DNA from 3 places in the Bradyrhizobium sp. USDA 4504 genome. Region 3 is predicted to be linked to each of the others. Evidence: predicted binding sites of a transcription regulator. Region 3 holds the regulator's gene; each other region holds the start of a gene.
What was found. The regulator LexA, encoded in region 3, represses DNA repair genes until DNA is damaged. The targets are predictions, from matches to a motif close to TGTTCNNNNTGTGTTCNG.

Region 1: ACVMB1_RS31240 (DNA recombination protein RmuC) is a predicted target of LexA. The motif match lies at 2,820-2,837, and genes of this name have one in related genera.
Region 2: ACVMB1_RS40535 (ribonuclease T2 family protein) is a predicted target of LexA. The motif match lies at 1,142-1,159, and genes of this name have one in related genera.

The regions. Positions count from the first base shown of each region.
Region 1 is NZ_JBSSGV010000001.1:6,639,255-6,644,375, reverse strand. It holds gene ACVMB1_RS31245 (AmpG family muropeptide MFS transporter) at 13-1,383, opposite strand; gene ACVMB1_RS31240 (DNA recombination protein RmuC) at 1,571-2,788, opposite strand; gene def (peptide deformylase) at 2,959-3,486, shown strand; gene fmt (methionyl-tRNA formyltransferase) at 3,637-4,572, shown strand; gene truA (tRNA pseudouridine(38-40) synthase TruA) at 4,572-5,121, shown strand, end outside.
Region 2 is NZ_JBSSGV010000001.1:8,624,487-8,629,607, forward strand. It holds gene ACVMB1_RS40530 (23S rRNA (adenine(2030)-N(6))-methyltransferase RlmJ) at 1-178, opposite strand, end outside; gene ACVMB1_RS40535 (ribonuclease T2 family protein) at 413-1,099, opposite strand; partial or broken gene ACVMB1_RS40540 (hypothetical protein) at 1,213-1,690, opposite strand; gene ACVMB1_RS40545 (hypothetical protein) at 1,857-2,156, shown strand; gene ACVMB1_RS40550 (DUF3617 domain-containing protein) at 2,200-2,730, shown strand; gene ACVMB1_RS40555 (TonB-dependent siderophore receptor) at 3,451-5,121, shown strand, end outside.
Region 3 is NZ_JBSSGV010000001.1:3,061,734-3,066,854, reverse strand. It holds partial or broken gene ACVMB1_RS14050 (ComEC/Rec2 family competence protein) at 1-1,955, shown strand, start outside; gene ACVMB1_RS14045 (hypothetical protein) at 1,952-2,179, opposite strand; gene ACVMB1_RS14040 (hypothetical protein) at 2,325-2,753, opposite strand; gene lexA (transcriptional repressor LexA) at 3,010-3,714, opposite strand; gene ACVMB1_RS14030 (molybdopterin molybdotransferase MoeA) at 3,958-5,121, opposite strand, start outside.

The DNA of each region.
Region 1 (5,121 bases), 3.6 Mb from region 3:
GGCTACAGGCGACTAAACCCTGACCGGCCCCAGCTCGTCGAAATGCCCGCGCCGCTGCAGCCAGGCGAGCAGGATCAGGCTCGGGATCGCGACCAGCACGCAGATCACGAAGAACATCTGCCAGCCGACGGCCTTGGCGACATAACCGGCGCCTGACGACAGATAGGTGCGGCCGACCGCGGCGAGCGCCGTGAGCAGCGCGTACTGGGTCGCGGTGTGCAGCGGATTGCGGCACAGCGCCGACAAATAGGCGACGAAGATCACGGTGCCGATCGCGCTGGTGAAATTCTCCGCGGTGATCGCAAGCGCGAGCGCCCATTGATCGACGCCGACATGGGCGAGCCAGGAGAATGAGAGATTGGCGACCGCCTGCAGCACGCCGCCGATCCAGAGGCTAGTCGCGAGCGAATAGCGCCGCGCCACGAAGCCGCCGGCAAAGCCGCCGATCAGGGTCGCGGCAAGGCCGACGCCTTTCACGATCGCCGCGTAATCGACCTTGGAAAAGCCGATGTCGATCACGAACGGCGCGGTCATGGTGCCTGAAAACGCGTCGGTGAACTTGAACAGCACCACAAAGGCGAGCGCCGCGAAGGCGTCCTTGCGGCTGAGGAACTCGGAGAACGCGCCGAGCGCGGCATGTAGCACGCGTTCGGCCGGGTTCTGCGCATGCGTCGCCGCCTCCGCGCCCTTCGATTGCGTCGGCTCGGTCGCCGCAAGCGCGGTGACGATGCCGATCACGACCAGCGCGGCCATCACCACGTAGCCCCACATCCAGGCCGACAGGCGCACGAGGCCAGCGGACTCGAAGCCGCTGACGATGAACAGCGCGCCTGCGGTCGAGACCAGCATGCCGACGCGGTACGCCGCGACATAGGACGCCATGCCGGCGGCCTGCTCGCTTTCAGGCAGGCTTTCGACGCGGAAGGCATCGACCACGATGTCCTGCGTCGACGATGCGGTTGCGACCAGCAGCGCGGCGAAGGCCGCGAACCACGGCGATCGCGCCGGATCGGCCATCGCCAGCACCAGGATCGCCGCGATCAGCAGCAGCTGCGAGAACAGCAGCCAGCCGCGGCGGCGGCCGAACATCTGCGTGAACAGCGGAACATGCAGCGCGTCGACCAGCGGCGCCCAGAGGAATTTCAGCGTGTAGGGCGTGCCGATCAGCGCCAGCAGCCCGATGGTGCCGAGATCGACCCCGGCCTCCTTCATCCAGACCTGCAGCGTCGAGCCCGACAGTGCCAGCGGCAGCCCCGAGGAGAAGCCCAGCAGCAGCACGATCAGCACCCGCGGCTGCAGATACACCGCAAAACTGTCGCGCCAGGAGGTGGCGGCGGGGGGATTCTTTTCCGATTGGGTCGCGGTCACTTCGGGCGCGGTCATGTCCCTCTGTTAGCAGATTCGACCGCAGCTGCCTTGGCTCCCTCTCCCCGCTCTTTCGCGGGGAGAGGGTTGGGGTGAGGGGCTTTCTCAGCGAATTATGACGGGTGCAATGTGCGGAAGCTCCCCCTCACCCGAAATTCGCGCGATGCGCGAATTTCGACCTCTCCCCGCAAGCGGGGCGAGGTGGCTACTCCCCTGCCTGCAGCTTGCGCGGGGCGGGGAACAGGTCGGGGGCGGGCTTGACGAAGCGGGGGACCTCGATCGGGGTCTCGGACTTGCTGAAGTCGAGTTCCTCGATCCGGCCGGCGCGTTTCTCGATCTTGTCGGCGGAGATCAGGATCTGCCTGACGTCCTCGTTCACCTGGCCGAAATGGGTCTGCAGCTTGAGCACGCGATCGCGCAGGCGGCCGAGGTCGTCGCCGAGATGCATCACCTCGTTGCGGATCTGGTCGGCGGCGTCGCGGATGCGGGCGTCCTTCAGGATCTGCTGCATCACCTGGATCGCCAGCATCAAGAGCGAGGGCGATACCAGCACGACGCGCGCGCGATAGGCCTTCTGGATCACGTCGTCGAAGCCGTCATGGATCTCGGCATAGACCGATTCCGACGGCACGAACATCAGCGCGGTGTCCTGGGTCTCGCCAGGGATCAGGTACTTCTCCGCGATGTCGCTGACATGCTTCAGCACGTCGGCGCGCAGCCGCTGGCTGGCGAATTTGCGCTCCTCGTCGCTGCGCGCATCGTGCAGCGCGGTCATGGCCTCGAGCGGGAATTTCGCGTCGATGCAGAGCGGGCGCTGGTCGGGCAGAAACACCACGCAGTCCGGCCGCTTGCCCGACGTCAGCGTGTACTGGAACTCGAACGAGCCCTTCGGCATGCCGTCCTGGACGATCGCCTCCATCCGCGCCTGGCCGAAGGCGCCGCGCGATTGCTTGTTGGCGAGCACGTCGCGCAGCGTCGTCACCTGGGTGGTGAGCTCGTTGAGGTTCTTGTGGGCGTGGTCGATGATGCCGAGCCGCTCGTGCAGCACGCGCAGCGAATCCATCGTGTTGCGGGTCGATTGCTCCATCGACTGGCCGACCCGGTGGGTCACCGAATCGAGCCGCTCGTTGACGGCGCGGGCCATCTCGGCCTGGCGGCCGGCCAGCGCCTGCGCCATAGTATCAACCTTGGCATCGACCCGCCCGGAGGATTCGCTCTGGGCCCGCAGCATGTCGGCGAGGCGCTCCTCCAGTTCGTCGGCGCGGATGGCCTGGGCCATTGCGAGTTCCGCGCCGCGCCGGCTGGCGCGTGCGATCACCACCGCAATGGCGAACAGCAGGATCAGCGCCAGCGCCCCAAGGCCGATCAAGGCGTCGGAGACACGGACGGGAAGGTCGCCAATCGTGAGGAGAATCTCGTTCATGCCGGCAGTTGTAGCCGATTCGCGGCCAGGTGCGAACGAAGAGGGAACGTTTAAGGCAAATGCATTCCTGATTTTCCGGGTTAATGCGGGGTGAAGAAACGTGGTTAAGGTTGTCCTAACGGGTTCCTGAGCGCATTGACCCCATGAAGTCAGCAGCTTAAATCGCCGCCATGGCATTAAGAGAAATTATCATCCTGCCGGACAAGCAGTTGCGGCTGGTGTCGAAACCGATCGAGAAGGTGACGCCGGAGATCCGCAAGCTGGCCGACGACATGCTCGAGACCATGTATGACGCGCCCGGCATTGGGCTCGCGGCGATTCAGGTCGCGCAGCCGCTGCGGCTGATCACCATGGATCTCGCCAAGCGCGACGAGAACGGCGAGACCACGGCGAAGCCGCGCGTCTTCATCAATCCGGAGATCATTGCGCGTTCGGAAGAACTGTCGGTGTACGAAGAGGGCTGCCTGTCGATCCCCGAATATTACGAGGAGGTCGAGCGGCCGGCGCGGGTGCGCGTGCGATTCACCGATCTCGACGGCACGGTGCATGAGGAGGATGCGGAAGGGCTCTACGCCACCTGCATCCAGCACGAAATCGATCATCTCAACGGCGTGCTGTTCGTGGATTATCTGTCGAAACTGAAGCGCGACCGCGTGTTCAAGAAATTCGAGAAGGCCGCCAAGCGCGCGGCGGAGTAGGCGCGGTCGCTTTCCCGGACGCGTCATGGCCGGGCTTGACCCGGCCATCCACGTCTTGCTTCGCTGTCGCCGAAAACGTGGATGCCCGGGGCTTCTTGTGCGAAGACGCGCTTCGCGCTTAAGCACTCCAACTGCTACCGAGCCTGTCTAATGCCTCTCCGCCTGATCTTCATGGGCACGCCCGATTTCGCGGTGCCGACGCTGCTGGAGCTCGTAGCCCATGGCCATGAGGTCGTGGCGGTCTACACCCGCGGGCCGAAGCCGGGCGGGCGGCGCGGCCTGCAATTGCAGCCGACGCCGGTCGAGCAGGAGGCGCGCCGCCTCGGCATTCCCGTGCTGACGCCGAAGACCCTCAAGACCTCGGAAGCGCTCGAGGAGTTTCGCGCGCATGACGCGGATGCCGCCGTCGTCGTCGCCTATGGCATGATCCTGCCGCAAGCCATTCTCGACGCGCCGAAGCTCGGCTGCTTCAACCTGCATGCCTCGCTGCTGCCGCGCTGGCGCGGCGCCGCGCCGATCAACCGCGCCATCATGGCTGGCGATGCCGCGAGCGGCGTGATGGTGATGAAGATGGATGTCGGCCTCGACACCGGGGACGTCGCGATGGCCGAGCGGTTGCCGATATCGGACAGCATGACGGCATCCGATCTGCACGACGCGCTGGCGCCGCTCGGTGCCGACCTGATGGTGCGCGCGATGGCGGCGCTCGGGCGCGGCGGCTTGCAACTGACGAAGCAGAGCGAGGACGGCGTCACCTATGCGGCCAAGATCGAGAAGGCCGAGGCGCGGATCGACTGGACACAGCCGGCGCATATGGTGCTGCGGCACATTCACGGGCTCTCGCCGTTTCCCGGCGCCTGGTGCGAGCTTGCCGGCGAAGGCGAGCCGGTGCGGCTGAAGATCCTGCGCTGCGAGCTGGCGAAAGGCTCGGGCGCACCGGGCGATGTGCTCGACGACAATTTCGCGATCGCCTGCGGCGACGGCGCGATCCGGATCCTCGAACTGCAGCGCGCCGGCAAGGCGCCGATGAAGGCAGCGGATTTCTTGCGCGGCACGCCGTTGAAGCCGCCTGCGCGGCTCGGCTGATGCCCCGCTACAAGCTCACCATCGAATATGACGGCACGCCGTTCTCCGGCTGGCAGATCCAGGACACCGCGCCGACCGTGCAGGGCGCGCTGGAGGCGGCGGTCAAGGCGATCTGCGGCGAGGACGTGCGCGTCCACGGCGCAGGGCGTACCGATGCCGGAGTGCATGCGCGCGGCCAGGTCGCGCATTGCGACATCGCCAAGCATTTTCCGCCCGGCCGCTTTCGCGACGGGCTGAATGCGCATCTGCGGCCCAATCCGATCGGCGTGCTCGCGGCTGACATCGTGCCCGACGATTTCGAGGCGCGGTTCTCCGCGACCAGGCGGCACTATCTCTATCGCATCACCAACACGCGCGCGAACCTCGCGCTCGACATCGGCCGCGTCTGGCGCGTGCCGCGCGCGCTCGATGCTGACGCGATGCACGCCGCCGCGCAGCGCCTGCTCGGCAAGCACGACTTCACCACCTTCCGCGACACCGAGTGCCAGGCCAAATCGCCGGAGAAGACGCTCGATCAGCTCGATGTCACCCGTGACGGCGCCGCCGTCA
Region 2 (5,121 bases), 5.6 Mb from region 3:
ATTCGCCGCCGCGCTGCGCTTCGCTCGACGTCAAATCATAGAGACCGGCGCCGGCATGGGTGTCGATGACGCGGAACGGCGCCGGCTTGTCCTGCAGATAGGTGAGCATGCGCACCAGCACGATGTGCTTGATGACGTCGGCAAAGCTGCCGGCATGAAAGGCGTGACGGTAGTTCATGTGATGATCGTGCTGCGCTCCCAAAGGGTGCGCATGTTGTACTCGTCATGCCCGGGCTTGTCCCGGCCTTCGCTAAAGCTTCGGCGGGGGTAACGTCCGAGCTCGGCGAAGCCTTGGCGTAGCCGGGGCTCCCGGGCATCTGCGCCTTATCTTGCTTGTTTCGCGATGGCGCAGGTGGCCGGGACAGCTGCGCGACGACGCGCAGCGCGGGTCTGCCGGCCATGACCCAGAGTTTCAGCCGCCGCGAACCGGCGGCATCAGCACCTGATCGCGGCGGCAGGCGCGGCGGTCGATTTCCTCGCAGGAGCGGAATTCCAGATCCTTGCTGAGGCAGATCCGCACCTCGCTGAGCCGCTTGCTGTCGCAGGTCACCGAGATCGCGGAGTTGCTGAGGCCCGGATTGACCTTGATGAATGCCGTCTCCAGCTCGTCGGGCGCGACCGTCTTCGGCTCCGACAATTGCAGGAATTCCTCGGGGATCTTCACCGTGGCGCGGGCCTTGCGGATGGCTTCGAAATAGGCGCGCTCGCCGAGACCGGAGCAGGTGCCGTGCTTGTCCCACTCGTTGTAGATCAGCCCGGGCGCCGGCATCAGGTCGAGCATCGAGCTCATGATGCTGCGGGCGAGTCGCGGCGAAGGCCGCTGGCAGTATTCCGGAAAGCCCCGCTCATATTGCGGCCACAGGCCGTGCACCACGAAGGAATATGGCCGTCCGCCGCATTGCGCCTGCGTGCCGCGGCCGTTGTTGCCGCGCTCGCTCGCCGCCTCGCAGAACGAGGGCGACCACGACAGCGACAGCACATAGAAATCGAACTCGCCGGGCGCATTCTGGCGGCGATCCTGGGCCGACGCCCCGACCGCACCGCACAGAATAATGGCAACCGAAATCAAAAATCGGGAAATCGTGTCCAACCGAGGCATCAAACGCTCCCTCACTCGACCGCCCAGAGCCTAGCAGGCCGCGAGAACATTTCAAGAACAAAAAGCCGCCGTCCAAATGGCGGCGGCTCCTGCTTTAGCAATCTGGTCGGAGATCAGGGCCGCGCGGCCTTGCAGGACGGGTTATAGGTCCAGTTGCGGTCGAGCCCCGCGACGCACCATTCGACGCCCTGATTGATGCTGGCAAAGCCGCCGTCCTCGATGATCGAATAGTGCACCTTGCGCACTTTGCCGTCGCTCAGCATCGCCTCGCCCGTGCAATAACGGCGCGGGATATTGTCGGACTGCCAGGGGCGGAAGGCGGTTTCGTGAATCCCGTTGAAGCCGGTGATCACGAGCGGCGAATTCCAGAAGGTGGCTTCCTTTTCCTGGAATTGCGTGCTGATGACCGTCAGGGCCTTCTCGCATGGGGGCCACATTGCCGTCATAGCGCGGGCCGGACAGCCAGAAGTTCATTTCGAGCGGATTGGCGGCTTGGGCCGTACCCCCGAAAGCCAGCAGGCCGACCACGAGTGCGGCGCCGAGGCCGAGCTTGCGGCCGAGTTTATTGCGGGAGTTGAACAGGTTGCGCATGGGAATCCACCCGATTATCCGATGCCGCGGACGGTGCCGCGAAGCCCCGGCAAGGTCAAGTGCAGGGCGGCAACACCTGCGGAGAAGTCCACTTTGGGGAGCCGGCTCGTTCTTTTCACGGTCGCCGGCGCACTCTATGTTGGCTCGAAGCGAAATGGAGTCTGCGATGCGAAGGAAATTGGCCGCGTGCCTGGTTGCCGTTTGCGGGATGCTGGCCGTTGTGCCGGCGCGGGCGGATTGGATGCAGCCGGTACCGCCGTTCAAGGGCAATGATACCGGCGGTATCATCGCCTATACGCTGGCGACCCAGAGCGACGCCCGGCAACTCGCAGTCGATCACTGCGCCTCCTACGGCAAGGTGGTTAAGTTCCTTGCGATGCAGAACTATCCGGGCGGCTACATCTCTTTCGCCTGTCGCTGGGTGCCCTATGGCGCAGCCCAGAGGCCGCTGCGCACGCTCTACTGAGCGCGCACCGGATCTTTCGATCGTTCAGCCGGGAGCCGACCGCATGACCCGACAGCTTGCCTTGCTTGGTTCGGCTGTGTGCCTTGTCCTGTCCGCTGGCGCCGCAAGTGCCGTCGACCTGCCGATCCGCAAGGCCGGTCTGTGGGAGATGAAGATGGTGCGCACCGGCGGGCCGATGCCCGAAATCACCATGCAGCACTGCACCGACGAGACCACCGACAAGGAGATGAGCGCGGCGGCCTCGCCGATGGCCAAGGAAGTCTGCTCGAAGCAGGATATCAAGAAGACCGCGACCGGCTATGTCAGCGACAGCGTCTGCAGCGTCGCCGGCATGACGATGCAGAGCCATGCCGAGATCGTCGGCGATTTCAATTCCGCCTACACGGTGAAGAGCACCTCGCATGCCGAGGGCGGCGCGGCCGGCTCGCGCGACACCACGATGACCATCGAGGCGAAATGGCTCGGCGCCTGCAAGAGCGACCAGAAGGCCGGCGACATCATCATGCCCGGCGGCATGAAGATGAACGTCAAGGACATGGAAAAGCTGAAGGGCCTCATGCCCAAGCAGAAGTAGCGCGCAGCGCATCCGGCTGTTGCCGGGCGCCCGAATGCATCGCCTCGCATGCTGAGAGGCTGCGCAGCTTGCACCACCATCACTTCGAGTAGCTCGCGACAAAATTGCAAAGCAATCTTGCGCTGAGGCGATGTGAAATCCATCCGATCCCTCCCCGTCATCTCCGCGCAAAGGCGAAGCCTTTGCGCGGAGATGACGGTTCACCGCGTTCGTGCGCTCCTTGGCGCGCGATGACGTCGACGGATGCAACATCATCGAATGATCGCCGCGTGCTCCCGCGTTCGAGACTCTCTGCGAGAGACGACGCGCATCGCATTCGCATTCGTTGTGTCGAAAGCCTGACGCGCCAACATGTCGTTTTGAATCGTTCCAGCGTTGCGCATCTTGAATCACTCCAGTGTTGCGCTTCGTTTCTGCTTCCATCGATTCTATTTTGCGCGTGTGGAATTTCGATCATCCCGCCGATAGAAGTCCGCCCCAATCGATGCCGGCCTTGTCGCAAACGCGGCTCGATCGATGTCGGCGTAAGGCAATGTGGGGATTTGTTCGGTGGGAATGGCTTCGTTGCGGAGCAAGCGCGGCTTGCTCGCATCAACGGCTGCGATCAATGCGGCGCTACTCGGTTCGGTCATACTTGTGTCAATGGGTGCAGACGTCGCCAGCGCTCAGGCGCAGACAAGTCCTCCGCAGAGCAATGTCAGCGAACTTCCCGCAGTGACGGTGGATGAACCTGGCGCCGCAAGGAAGCGCGGTGCCGTCGTTTCAAGCCAGAACACCAGGACTTCGCGCGCGGTCGCGGCGAACCGGCGCCGCAGTGCCGCGGCGCCCGCCCGGAGCCAGGCTCCGCGGTCGCAAGGCACAGGAGGCGCGATCGGTACGACCACGGGGTACGTCGCAACCGCGAGCACGGCCGGCACCAAGACCAGCACAGCGCTGATCGAAACGCCGCAATCGCTCTCGGTCGTGACGCAAAAGGAGCTAAGGGATCGCAACGTTCAGACGCTCAAGGACGCCGTCAGCTACACGCCCGGCGTGACGACCACGGCGTTCGGCTATGATCCAAGGTTCGATAGTTTCTACATCCGTGGCTTCGACGCGACCTATACAGGGATCTATCGCGACGGCCTGCGCCAGGGCGGCGGCAACTTCGCAATTCCCAAGATCGAACCTTACGGTCTCGACAGCGTGTCGATCCTCCGCGGACCAGCCTCGGGCCTCTATGGCCTCGGCTCTCCGGGAGGCATCGTGGATGTCACGACCAAGCGGCCGCCTTTGACGGCATTCGGTGAGGTGCAGCTGCAGGGCGGCACCTACGACCGTTACCAGGGCAGTTTCGATGTCGGTGGTCCGGTGCCCGGCAGCGATCAGCTGTACTACCGGCTGACGGGCCTGCTTCGCGACGCAAAGACCTGGTACCCCGGCAACGACGACGATCGCGCCTATATCGCGCCGGCGCTGACCTGGCGGCCGGACGCCGACACGTCCTTCACCATCCTCAGCGAATATCAAAAGAGCCGAACCGCCGCCAGCATCGGCAATTTCCGCACGCCTGACGGACAGTTGACCAACATCTATTCGAATGATCCGGCGTTCAGCGCCATGGATCAGAAGCAATATCGCATCGGCTACGCGTTCGAGCACAATGTCGACGACGTGTGGACGGTGCGGCAGAACTTCCGCTTCTATCAGGTCGACGTCGACGCGAAATACACCCAGATCGATTCAATCGACAGCAGCACCAATCTGGCGTCGCGGTCCGCGTGGCGGATCCTGGACAGCTTCAACATGGTGACGCTCGACAATCAGGCCGAGGCCAAGTTCATGCTCGGCGCGATCAAGAATACCGTGCTGTTCGGCGTCGACTACGGTCACTCCTACTACAACGACAAGATCGGTTACGGCCCGGCGCCCGATCTCAATCTCCTGAGCATGAACTACGGCGCCCAGGCCATCGCGACGCCGGCATTCTCGATCTTCAACAAGCAGTCGACCGACGAGGTCGGTGTCTATGCGCAGGAGCAGGCCAAGCTCGGAGGCTTTATTCTGACGCTCAACGGCCGCCAGAGCTGGGTGTCGCAGACCACGACCGCGGGTCTCGACGGCGTGCCGTCAACGCAGAAGGCGACCGCCTTCACGGGCCGTGCGGGCCTGAGCTACGTCTTCGACAACGGCATTGCGCCCTATATCAGCTACGCGACGGCATTCGCCCCGCAGGTCGGCGTCGACGCATCCGGACTGCCGTTCAGGCCGACCACCGGCGAGCAGAAGGAAGTGGGCATCAAGTACCAGATGCCGAACGTTCCGGTGCTGTTGACCGCCGCGGTGTTCGACATCACGCAGGACAATGTGCTGCGTACCGATCCGAACAACATGGCATTCCAGGCAGCGACC
Region 3 (5,121 bases):
CTGCTGGCCGCGGTGGCCGCGGGCTTTGCGACGGCGACCTGGAAGACGGCGCGCGTCGCTCACACGGTGCTGGCGCGGCCGATGTTCTCGGTGGCGCTGACCGGCTTCGTCGAGACGCGCGACATCCGCGAGAAGACCGATCGTTTCGTGCTGCGTGTGGTTTCGATGGAGAGCCCGCGCGACATGACGAAGCTCGATCGGGTCCGGCTCTCGGTGAAGAAGGGCACCGCGCCCGATGTCGGCAGCTTCGTTGAATTGAAGGCACGGCTGATGCCGCCGCTCGGGCCGCAGCGCCCGGGCTCCTATGATTTCGGCCGCGACCTGTATTTCCAGGGCATCGGCGCCTCCGGCTTCGTGATGGGCGCGGTCAAGACCAGGGAGCCGCCTGCGACCGGCGGCTTTGCGCTGCGCTACGCCGCCTTCATGCAGGGCCTGCGCGACGCCATCGACGCGCGGATTCGCACCACGCTCGACGGCGACCAGCGCGCGATCGCAACCGCCTTGCTCACCGGCCGGCGCGACGCGATCTCGACGCCGGTCAACGATGCGATGTTCATCTCGGGGCTCGGCCACGTGCTGTCGATCTCCGGCTACCACATGGCCGTGGTGGCCGGCGTCGTGTTCTTCGCGGTGCGCGCGCTGCTCGCGCTGTTTCCGGCGCTGACGGCGGCGCATCCGATCAAGAAATGGGCGGCGGCGGCCGCGCTGGTCGCCGCCGCATTCTATCTTCTGCTGTCGGGCGCCGAGGTTGCGACGCAGCGGTCGTTCTTCATGACCGCCGTGGTGCTGCTCGCCGTGATCGTCGACCGCCGCGCGATCACCTTCCGGACGCTGGCGGTGGCGGCGCTGATCGTGCTCGCGATCGCGCCGGAGGCGCTGGTGCATCCCAGTTTCCAGATGTCGTTTGCGGCAACGCTCGGGCTGGTGGCGCTAGTGCAGATCGGGCTGCCGAACCTGCTGGCGTCGCCCGACCATTCGGCGACCGCGCGCGTCGCGCTGTGGGGCGGCCGGGAGCTCACGATGCTGATACTGGCCTCGCTGGTGGCGGGGCTGGCGACGACGCCCTATGCCGCGTTCCATTTCCACCGCGTGACGCCCTACGGGCTGCTCGCCAACCTCGCGGCGATGCCGGTGGTCTCGGCGGTCGTGATGCCGGCCGGCCTGCTGGGGCTCGTCGCCATGCCGTTCGGCTTCGACGGCGTGTTCTGGGCGATCATGGGTCTTGGCATCGACTGGATGATCCTGGTGACGCAATGGGTCGCCGCACTCCCGGGCGCGGTCGGCCGCATGGCGGCGTTCGGCATCGGGCCGCTGATCGCAGCGAGCGCCGGCATCATCCTGCTCGGGCTGCTGCGCACGCCGCTGCGCTGGTCAGGTGCGGTGCTGCTGCTGGTGGCTCGGTCTGGGCGCTCAGGGTGCCGCAGCCGGACGTGCTGATCTCGGGCGACGGCCGCAATGTCGCGGTGCGTGGCGGTGATGGACGGCTGCATCTGATGCACAGCGCCAAGGATGCATTTTTGGTCAAGGAGTGGCTGGCGGCGGACGCCGACGCGCGCACCGCCACCGATGCGTCGCTCGGCGAGGGCGTCTCGTGCGATGCCGGCGGCTGCGTGACCCAGGGACCCGGCGGCACCTTCGTCGCGCTGGCGACCCGGTCGGAGGCGCTGGCGGACGACTGCGAGCGCGCAGCCCTGATCGTGACGGCGCGGCGGGCGCCGCAGGGCTGCGCGGCATCGGTGATCGATGCCGAGCGGCTGCGCCGCCACGGCGCGCTGGTGCTGCGGCGGAGCAGGGACGGCTACGTCGTCGATGCGGTCAAGCCCGGCGGGATCGACCGGCCGTGGTCGCCGGCGGTTCCCGGCGACGGCGAGAGCGAGACGACGCTACGCGCCCCCGCGCCGCGGCCTGCGGTGGATGCGACGCCGGCCGAGACCGATCTGCAGGGCGATGATTAGCCGTGGTCCGGCAAGGGCGCGCTTGGCAGCTCGAACAGGCCGAGATGGTATTCGTCGGAGTCGGGGCCGGCGTCGGGCTTCTTGACGAGAGTGAAGGAAGCCTCGGGAAATTGCTCCCAGACTTTCAGGTCGTCGGCCGTTACCGTCAGCCAACCGAACCGGAACATGTAGCGGCCCGGTTCCGTGACGCGTCCAGCCTTTTGCCATGTGACCTTATCGACCACCGCGCACGTCCTCCGTACCCGATGATGCGCCAAGGTGCCAGCCGACGCAAATCTCCTTCTGCGCCCCGGAAGCGGGAGTCCGGGGTCGCCCGAAATTGCTTAGGTCATCCGCCGCCGAACAGCTCATTCCGCGGCGACGATGCGCTCAACCCAAAAACAGCGTTGCGAATGCGGAGGGCCGCCGCTCCGCAACCTTCGGCTTCTGCTCGACCGGCGGATGCAGCGCCGGCAATTGCAGCACGCTGACGCGCTGTCCCTCGACCAGCTGGGTCACCAGCACATGGCTGCCGTCGGGGAATTCGACCGCGTCATGATGCCGATCGGGCACGTCGGGCTCGACTTCGTTGAACACGCCGACGCGATAGTTCAGCGTCTTGGTCCAGATCCAGCGGCTGTCGTAGCGAACGTTCTCGGCGAAAGCGAGCTCGGTGCCCGGCAGCATGCAGACCGCGACAGTGGGGTCATTCTCCGAAGCAAAGCCGCGGGTTGACGTGCCGCGGAACGTCGTCGTGATCAGCGTCTCTCCGACAATGGCGGGGCGCGATGCCACGGCGTGCAGACTATAGTCACACATCGGATGGCTCCTCATTTCGAGGTAGCGACCCGTGCCTCTCCTTGAGGCATTAGGGCCTCTACCAGAGTGGACGATAGCGAACGAGCGTCTGCTCGTTTCTGGGCGATTGTACGACTGGTCCGAGATCGCTCCGATCACAAACACGCGACGCTGCGCGAGAGGTATCGGAGCGCATCGGGCAGGCCGTACGCTACACTATCATGCAAGGAACGATCCGACGTGTTGCTCGTTCCCGGCCGCCGCAAGTATTTGCAATTCAGTATTTGCGATAAAGGCCGATCAGCTTGCCCTGGATGCGGACCCGGTTCGGCGGCAGGATGCGCACTTCATAGGCGGTGTTGGCCGGCTCGAGCGCGATCGATGCGCCGCGGCGGCGGAAGCGCTTCAGGGTGGCTTCCTCCTCGTCGATCAGCGCCACCACGATGTCGCCGGTATTGGCGACGTCGTTGCGCTGGATCAGCGCCATGTCGCCGTCGAGGATGCCGGCATCGACCATCGAGTCGCCGCGCACCTCGAGCGCATAGTGCTCGCCGGCACCGAGCATGTCGGGCGGCACGCTGATGGTGTGGCTGCGGGTCTGCAGCGCCTCGATCGGCGTACCGGCGGCGATCCGGCCCATCACGGGGACCGCGACCGGACGGTTGCCGTCGTCCTCGGCAATCGGCGGCGTGCTGGCGCGCCGGCCGAGGGTGCCTTCGATGACGCTGGGCGTGAAGCCGCGGCGGCCGTTGCCGCCGCCGGCCGAGAGTTCGGGCAGCTTGATGACCTCGATGGCGCGGGCGCGGTTCGGCAGGCGGCGGATGAAGCCGCGCTCCTCCAGCGCAGTGATCAGGCGGTGGATACCGGACTTCGAGCGCAGGTCGAGCGCATCCTTCATCTCGTCGAAGGAGGGCGGTACGCCCGCCTCTTTCAGACGTTCATTGATGAAACGCAGTAGTTCGTACTGTTTGCGCGTGAGCATCTCGAGTATTCCCCCGGTTGATAGCGTCGTTCGATTCCGAGACTCTTCTGGTGGGGCCTGCAGGCCGGGCCTGACCTCAGGAGCATGTGCTCAATGCACCTGCTTCCATGCAGCTTCCCGAATGTAGACACCAGTACTCGAAACAAATCATGAACGGACACTATATGTTCGATATGTGTTCCGCAACCACTTAATTTCCGGTGAACGTGTCGGGCAACGCACAATCGGCGGGGCGCGAAAACCCTATTCGGGCAGTGTCAGAATCTCGCATTCGCTGCCCTTGACGGCAGCTGCCGCAAACGGCGGACGCACGAGAAGTGCCCGTGCCGCAGCGAGATTCCCGAGCAGCGACGAGTCCTGCTGCGTCACCGGCGTTGCGATCAGCCTGCCGTCCTCGCGCGCTTCGAGCCGCGCACGCAGATAGTCCTCGCGCTGGTCGTTGGCAGCGAGGTCGCGGCCGAGCAGGGCGCTCGCGCGGCGATGACGAATCACTTTCCGGCCGCTCAGCGCCCGAATCAACGGCACCAGGAACAGGAAGGCGCAGACATAGGACGACACCGGATTGCCCGGCAGGCCGATCACCCGCATCGCGCCGAGCCGGCCATGCATCATCGGCTTGCCGGGCCGCATCGCAATCCGCCAGAACGCCATCTCGACCCCCTCGGCTTCCAGCGACCGCTTGACGAGATCGTGGTCGCCGACCGAGGCGCCGCCTGTCGTGATCAGGACATCGGCACCGGCCTCGCGCGCCCGGCGGATGCCCGCCGTGGTCGCCTCCACCGTGTCGGCGGCAACGCCGAGGTCGACGGTCTCGGCGCCTTCGGCGCGCGCCAGCGCCCGCAGCGCGTAGCCGTTGGAATAGACGATCTGGCCGGGACCGGGCTGCGAGCCCGGCATCACCAGCTCGTCGCCGGTCGCCAGCACCGCGACCTTCGGGCGGCGGCGCACCGCAAGTTCCGGATAGTTCATGGCGGCCGCCAGCGACAGCGCGCGGTCGGACAGGCGGCTGCCGCCGGCGAGCAGCACCTCGCCCTCACGGAAGTCGACCCCAGCCGGGCGGATGTGCCGCCCGACGCTGGCGGCCTCCGTGATCGTGATGTGGTCGCCGTCGACGGCGGTGTCCTCCTGGATGATCACCGCGTCGGCGCCATTGGGGATCACGCCGCCGGTGAAGATCCGCACCGCCTCGCCGGCGCCGACCGTCCGCTCGAACGGCCGGCCGGCGGCGACTTCGCCGATCACCTTGAGCCGGGCCTTTAGATCAGCCGCATCGGCGGCGCGCACCGCATAGCCGTCCATCGCCGACATCGGCTGCGGCGGCTGGGTGCGGAGCGCCGCGAGATCGTGCGCAAGCGTGCGGTGGTAGGCGGCATCGAGCGCGACCATCTCCTCCGGCAGCGGTTCGGC